Regions from separate parts of the Protofrankia sp. CiP1_Cm_nod3 genome, predicted to be linked through region 1. Evidence: riboswitches for the same ligand, from Rfam matches in the RefSeq annotation. Region 1 holds a riboswitch; each other region holds the start of a gene.
The links. Region 1 has a riboswitch for cyclic di-AMP ahead of AC5LUJ_RS18655 (C40 family peptidase). Riboswitches for the same ligand answer to the same signal wherever they lie in the genome.

Region 1 (2,263 bases):
GGATGCCGCGGAGCGCCGCCAGGCCGGTGTCGACGTCGACAAGATCGACCTGGCGGCAAGGTTCACGCACAATCGGAGGGGGAGGCCGCGCGGGAACCCGCCTGTGAATTGTTTCTACAGTATATTGGTTGCCACTACGCGAAGCCGCGTACTGACAGCCGGATGTGGACGCGGGCTGACCGGTTCGCTCAGAAAACCCGGCCGACGGAATATGACGTGGTATAGATGGCCCTCAGCGAGACGACATCACCTGACTTGGGTGCCACCCACATCTTACCATCGCCCGCATAAATACCGACGTGGTAGATGTTACCTGGTGCGCCGTAGAAAATCAGGTCACCTGGCTGCTTGTTGTACTGCGATATCCTGGTGGTCGCCTCGTACTGTCCCTCGGCGGTGCGGGGGATGTTGCGTCCCAGCTGCTTGAAGACGTACTGGACCAGTCCTGAGCAGTCGAACGTGTAGGGGCCCTCAGCGCCATAGACGTAGGGCTTCCCGGCCTGCTGGGCCGCGAGATACACCGCCCGTTCACCCAGCGAGCTGGCGGCCGCGAGCGCGCCCGAGATGGCGTTGCTCATGGTCGGGGCATCGAGGCCAGTGATCTGGGGAGAGCGCTGCACGGGCGGGGTGTTGGGAATCACGGTCAACGTGCCGACGTTCGTCGACCGTGTCGAGCGCAGGGCGTCGGTCCCGTCGAAAATCGCAGTGATCTGCGTGGTGGTGAGAACCTTCGCGGTGTAGCTGGTGAAGCCCTGCTCGTTGGTGTAGAGGTGCTTGAAGGTGGCCCATCCCTCCGGCAGCTTCACCTGGACCTTGACAAGCTGATTGACCAGCGGTGCGTGGGTGACCGCGTCCTCGAGGGAGAACCCCATCTCCACCGGCTGGTCGGCCTTCACGGAGACGTCCGGATTCGTGACTTTGAGCACGACGCCGTTCTTGGGATGCAGGTCGGTCTGGTTGAGTACCTGGCTGGTGACCGATCCGGAACCACCCGTGGACAGCGGATTGATGGTCGAGGTGCGCAGGTTGGCCAGTGACGCCTGGCTGCCGAACTGTGATCCAAGCGTTATCGGCGAGGTGACGGAGGCATCGTCGGAGTTCGAGTCGGCCGTGGCGCATCCGGCCAGGGCGACACCGGACACCGCGACGGTACCGGTGGTCACCACGGCGACAGCGGCCCGGGCTCGCGAGCGGCCCGTTCCGGGCTGCGGCGCGGGCGCGCGATGCCGGCCGCGTGCCGGACGGTCGACGTGCCGGTCGATCGGGTGCTGGCGGGACGACGGCGCAGCCGCCTGCGACGAACGCGATCGTACTGCTGGATCAGGCTGCACATCATGCGCAGACAAGGTTGTGATCCTTCCCGTTCGCCTGCGAGGTGAGCTGTCGGGTTCGGGCTGGGCTGCCCGGTGGGTCGCGCGACCATCGCGCTGCACACTTCACCCCGAGGGCGACACCGCGGTTCGATGCCGTCCGGTGGAGGATGGGTCCCCCGCTCCTGCCCTGGTGACGACTCGGAGGGAACACCGGGACCGTGGGCAGGATTCGGCAGTTCGGCCCGGTGCGTCGTGACGTCGGCGCGAGACTAGTTCATACGGATGGCGCTAGTAAACACTAGTCCCTCACAACTACCCCAAGTAGTTGTATGAAGTGTCATAACCGGCTCTTCTACCCCATCCTCCTTCGCCGGCCGGGGCGGCGCCGGGTGCGACCGGCTGGCTTGTGGCCTTCGGTCGCCCGACTGACGTGCCGCTTTCCGTGACTTGCGGGATGCGGAGGATGACAATACGCCATAGCGGCGACAGACGGTCGACCAGGAGCCTTCGAGTACAGATAGTGAGCAATACTGCTACGTTAAGTAGCGATCAAGGCTGCCCATTGGCGGTACTCTGCTCTTTTTACGAAAATTGTCCGATTGGTTGATGCCGAGTTGTCGGCCTTCTGACGCGTGTCGGAATGTGACGTCGTACTCTGGCAGTGCCTCGTCCGGATCGGTCCTTCCAGGTCAGTCACGTGATCAGGGCAGCGTGACGGATGATCAGGAATCGTGCCGATGCTCCCCGGGGAGGCGCTCGCCATGACGCGGTCCGCGTCGGGGTCCGTGCCGGACGGGCGTGGTGTGCGCCAGCCGGACGCGCCCGCCTCCCGGCCGCGTCCTCGCCGGGTGGGCGTTGTTGTGATTGGCGCGGGTGTCGCGGGCCTGGTGGCCGCGGTCGTGCTGGCTCGTCGGGGTATCGACACGCTCGTGCTCGAGGCCGCCAGCCGG
Region 2 (2,263 bases), on a different contig from region 1:
GTACGCATTTTGCTGCCGTTTCTCACGGTTGCCGTGGACGCTGGCAGCGAACAGTTCCGGGTGATGTAGCTGATCCCGCTGACGGGCGGGACAGGGGCGCTCGACCGCGTTGTCGACATGCTCGCCGGGCTGGCTTTCGCCGCTGCCGCGGCGGCGTTCCCCCGCGCCAGATGACGGCGGTAGGAACCGTTGGTGTAGGCGCTCCAGGCACGCACGCCCTGACTGTCGCACACCTTCTTCGCCGCCCACGCGTTGGTGGCCGGGTCGTACAGGTTCCGGCCCGCCAGCCAGCCCGTGTGGACCCGCGCGTTGATCTGCCAGAGCCCGCGGGAGTCCTCACCGTGCGCGTTACGCGCCCTGGCGTTGCCACCGGACTCCGCGAGCGCCACCGCCACCCAGGTGCCCAGCGGCACCCCTCGGCAGCTGGGCAGCCCCGCGTTCGCGGCGACACGGGCGATGGCCGTGTCGGCGACGACGGCGGGCCCGGACGGCCCGGCCGCGCTGGCCGGGGCCGCGGTCAGCATCATTCCGGCCGTCGTCCCGATGAGCCCGACGGTGCCCACCAATGCCGCGCCGTTGCACCGGCCGGGTTTTCTGTGTCTTCCCCTGGACATGATCAGTTTCTCATCCAAAAGTATCGTCGAAATGGCTCGTCAAATTCACTGGCGGCGCCAGGACAGCATTTCCTTCGAGCAGCCGACGGTTTGCTCTTCCCAGCGCGCCTGATCGACTGGAACACGTCGGGCAGACCGGGGCGCAGGCCGTCGACCGCATTCGTCCAGAAAATTTCCCGGTCATTTCCGGAGCGCTCCGGGAGAAGCACCGTGCGCTCCGGCCGGAATTTTCTGGATATCCGGCGCGGGACCCGCGCCGGACCTGCCCGGGGCTCCAGGAACAGTTACCCGGCAGTGGCCGGGAGAAATTTTCGCGGCGGCCGCCGGCTGTTGCCCGCGCTGTCCGCCCGGGGCACCCGAACACCCCGTGGCCGCCAGCCCGGCCCGGGCGGGCGGGTCACCTGATACGGCCGACCAGATGGCTGCCGGTGTAGACCTTCTGGAGCCGGACCACGGCCCCGGTGTGCGGGGCGGCCCACATCATCCCGTTCCCGGCGTAGATCCCTACGTGGTGGATGCCGCCCGGCCGGCCGAAGAAAATGAGGTCACCGGGCTGCCGGGCATTCTTCGATATCTTCTGGGAGGCGTTGTACTGCGCGTTGGCCGTCCGCGGGACGCTGCGGCCGAGCTGCTTGTAGATGTACTGGACGAGGCCGGAGCAGTCGAACGCCCGGGGCCCCTCGGCACCCCACACGTACGGCTTTCCGGCCTGCTTCGACGCCAGATAGACGAGTTTCGCCCCGAAACCACTGGTGGACGTCGAGAAACTCACCGGCTGCGCCGACAGCGTGCGCACGCCCGCGGCGGCGGCCGGCGACGAGGCCGCCGACCAGACGGCCGGGGTGATCGTGAAGGTAGCGGGCCGGGCAGCGGTCGTGCCGGCCGCGGTGGTCGTGCCGGCCGTGGCGGCGTCGGTCCACCCCGTCCCGCCCGTGCCCGCGCCACGGTCGTTCGCCAGGGCCGGTGCGGCCAGCCCGGAGAGGGCGACGGTACCGGTGGCCGCGGCGGCAACCGCGGTACGTGCCGATATCCGGCCGAGGGCGGAGCGGGTCGTGGGCGCGCGATGACGACCGCGCCTGGAACTGGGACTGGGATGACCTACGGCAGCCGGACCTGAATTCACCTGGTGTGCAGGCAACGATGATCCTTCCCATACGCCTGCGAGGTTAGCTGTCGGGTTCGGGCCGGGAAGCCCGGTCGACGCGCGGATACCTGCGCGGCCGACTTCACCCCAAGGACGGCCACCGTGGTGGCGACGTCCGGCGGAAAGGTGGGTCCCCCGCTTCTGTCCTGGCGATCGCTAGTCGGAAGACACCGGACCGTGGACAGAACTCGGCGTGCGGTCCGGTGCCGTTGAGAGCCCGGCCAACGTAGCGAACTACTTTTGGTAACCGCAAGCGGCGGTTTTCTCGGCATGTCGGCGCACAACACTCACCGTACGCATCATTTACGCGGGCCGTCCCAGGATGGCTGCCGGGACGGTACGAGCTGGCCGCAGCGTGATGGCGCTACACACCGCTCCCATGGTTAACCAGCGCGTATCGTGAAACGGCCGATGCGGACCGGCAACAACATTTTTTCCACCGTTGTGTTTCGCTGTCGGGCACAGCATTTGCACTGTCGGGCACAGCATTTGCACTGCCCGAAAC
Region 3 (2,263 bases), on a different contig from region 1:
ACATGTGGCGGACCGTCGAGGTCCTCGGCGCCGGGGAACGGGGCCGCTACCTGGTCGCGGCAACCTTCGGAAACGTGCACGGGGTATACAAGCCGGGCAATGTGAAACTCCGTCCGAGTATCCTGCGGGATGGTCAGCAGTATGTCGCGCAGAAGCTCGGGCTGCCAGCCGGGGCCAGACCTCTCGACCTGGTCTTCCACGGCGGGAGCGGTTCCGACCTGTCCGAGATCCGCGAAGCGGTGGATTACGGCGTGATCAAGATGAATGTGGACACCGACACCCAGTACGCGTACACCCGGCCGGTCGTCGACCACGTCTTCCGGAACTACGACGGCGTTCTGAAGGTGGACGGCGAGGTCGGCGTGAAGAAGCACTACGACCCGCGCAGCTACGGCAAGGCGGCCGAAGTCGGCATGGCCGCCCGAGTCGTGAAGGCGTGCGAGGACCTGCGTTCCGCGGGACGCTCCCTCGCCAACTGACCCCGCTTGGGCGGGACGGCCCCACAACACGCTCGCCAGACCGGGCTTCGTCGTCCGGCTGGCGAGCGTTCGCGTGCGGGTGCCGACCCATCGGCCTCCCGGCGCCCGGGTGACCGGATGGCCGTCACCTTTCAACGGCCATCCGTATATGACGCAGGTTCCGGAAAGGTCGCATCATCGTCGGATCACGGCACTGTACGTATGGTCCTGCCGTTCGACGTGTCTTCGGCTGAATCAGCGGTGTTCCGCGCCGCGGGCGCCGGGCCGGCCGGGCCCGGCTTCCGGCCCATAGCACGCGGATCGCCGGCCCACGCACTGGCTCCTATCCGGATAATCCGGCCCCGATCGCCACCGGCACGGCGGGATACCGAGTTTTCCCGGCAATAAAAGTATGATGAAATCAATAAGCGCGCGTACCCGTGCGCTACCATCCGCTCCCGGGCCCCGACAAGAGCCGCCGGCCCGGTGTGCACATCCTCACGAAGCGTATTCCCCGCTTGTTCGGCGCCCAGCAATTGTTGTTATGGTCTGCGCCGTGCTCGCGACACAGCGAACACACGTCGGGCGGCACGCCGAATCCTGCCCTCGCCCGACGAAAACCCAAACTCGTGGCAGGAACGGGGGACCCACTTCTGGGCGCCGATACCGGGCGTCCTCGGGGTGAAGCCGCACATGCGGCCGGGCAGTCCCAGCCCGAACCCGACAGCTCACTTCGCAGGCGTGGGGAAGGGCATAAAACCAATATGTCCAGTGCACGTTCCCGAAATCGACAGCACGGAACCGGCCGAATCCGGCTGGGCGCGCGGGCGCTGGTAGTCGCTCCCGCGCTGGCCGCGGCGGTCGGCGGAAGCATCGTGATGTCACAGCCCGCCAGCGCCGCCACCACCTGGGCGCAGCTACGCCAGTGCGAGTCCGGGGGGGACTACACCGTCAATACCGGCAACGGTTATTACGGTGCCTACCAGTTCTCGCTGAGCACCTGGCAGAGCCTCGGCTACCCGGGGCTGCCCAGCGACGCCTTGCCAGCCACCCAGGACGAGGCCGCGCTGAGACTGGCCAACCGGTCCGGCTTCGGCCAGTGGCCGGTCTGCGGCCAGGGGATGGGCGCCGACCAGCTGGTGGCGAGCGCCAGCTCGTCCGGGGCCGGATCGCCCAGCACCGGCACCGGCACCGGCACCGGCTCGGCGGGCGCGGCCGGGTCGACCGGGGCCCAACGCTGGGTGGTGCGTCAGAGCGCGCAGAGTCTCGCGGACAACACGCTGTTCACCACCGGGCTGATCTATCAGGTGCGCTCGGACGTACGAGCCTGGCAGCGCCAGATGAACAGGCTCGGCTACCGGATCAGGATCGACGGCCGCTACGGCCCCCAGTCCGCCTTCGCCGCCACCCTCCTGCAGAACTCGCGGGGACTGCAGGTGGACGGTATCTGCGGCCCACGGACCTGGACGGCCACCTTCGACTGAACACGGCCAGCCAACCAACCGGCCAACCGGCCGAACAGCCGGCCGAACAGCCGGCAACTGGCCGAACGACCCAGCGGTCGAACGGCCTCTGGCGGACGGCACCGCCCACCGGCGGCACGCACAGTCCGCACACAGCCGGCCCACCCGTGGCTGGACATCCGACCGGACCGGGCTGGCGCGCCATGGACAGCGCAGCCACGATCCCCTTTCATGCCAGGCCTCCGGCCGCATCCAGGAGAACCCCGGATGCGGCCGGCCCGGATCCGGCCCGGCAGGGCCGGGGACCGCTCCGGACGGCTCCGCTTCCCGGAGTGCCCCAGA

Region 2: it holds a riboswitch for cyclic di-AMP, as region 1 does, so the genes downstream of both, AC5LUJ_RS00770 (C40 family peptidase) here and AC5LUJ_RS18655 (C40 family peptidase) in region 1, are expected to answer to the same signal.
Region 3: it holds a riboswitch for cyclic di-AMP, as region 1 does, so the genes downstream of both, AC5LUJ_RS10355 (transglycosylase family protein) here and AC5LUJ_RS18655 (C40 family peptidase) in region 1, are expected to answer to the same signal.

The regions. Positions count from the first base shown of each region.
Region 1 covers NZ_CEVIVD010000118.1:1,068-3,330, reverse strand. Annotated here, with positions in the region: gene AC5LUJ_RS18655 (C40 family peptidase) at 189-1,163, opposite strand; cyclic di-AMP (ydaO/yuaA leader) riboswitch at 1,352-1,527, opposite strand; partial or broken gene AC5LUJ_RS18650 (4-hydroxybenzoate 3-monooxygenase) at 2,051-2,263, shown strand, end outside.
Region 2 covers NZ_CEVIVD010000001.1:189,936-192,198, reverse strand. Annotated here, with positions in the region: gene AC5LUJ_RS00775 (peptidoglycan-binding protein) at 1-614, opposite strand, end outside; gene AC5LUJ_RS00770 (C40 family peptidase) at 1,012-1,386, opposite strand; gene AC5LUJ_RS00765 (hypothetical protein) at 1,367-1,681, shown strand; cyclic di-AMP (ydaO/yuaA leader) riboswitch at 1,755-1,920, opposite strand.
Region 3 covers NZ_CEVIVD010000040.1:18,830-21,092, forward strand. Annotated here, with positions in the region: gene fbaA (class II fructose-bisphosphate aldolase) at 1-479, shown strand, start outside; cyclic di-AMP (ydaO/yuaA leader) riboswitch at 1,067-1,215, shown strand; gene AC5LUJ_RS10355 (transglycosylase family protein) at 1,223-1,942, shown strand.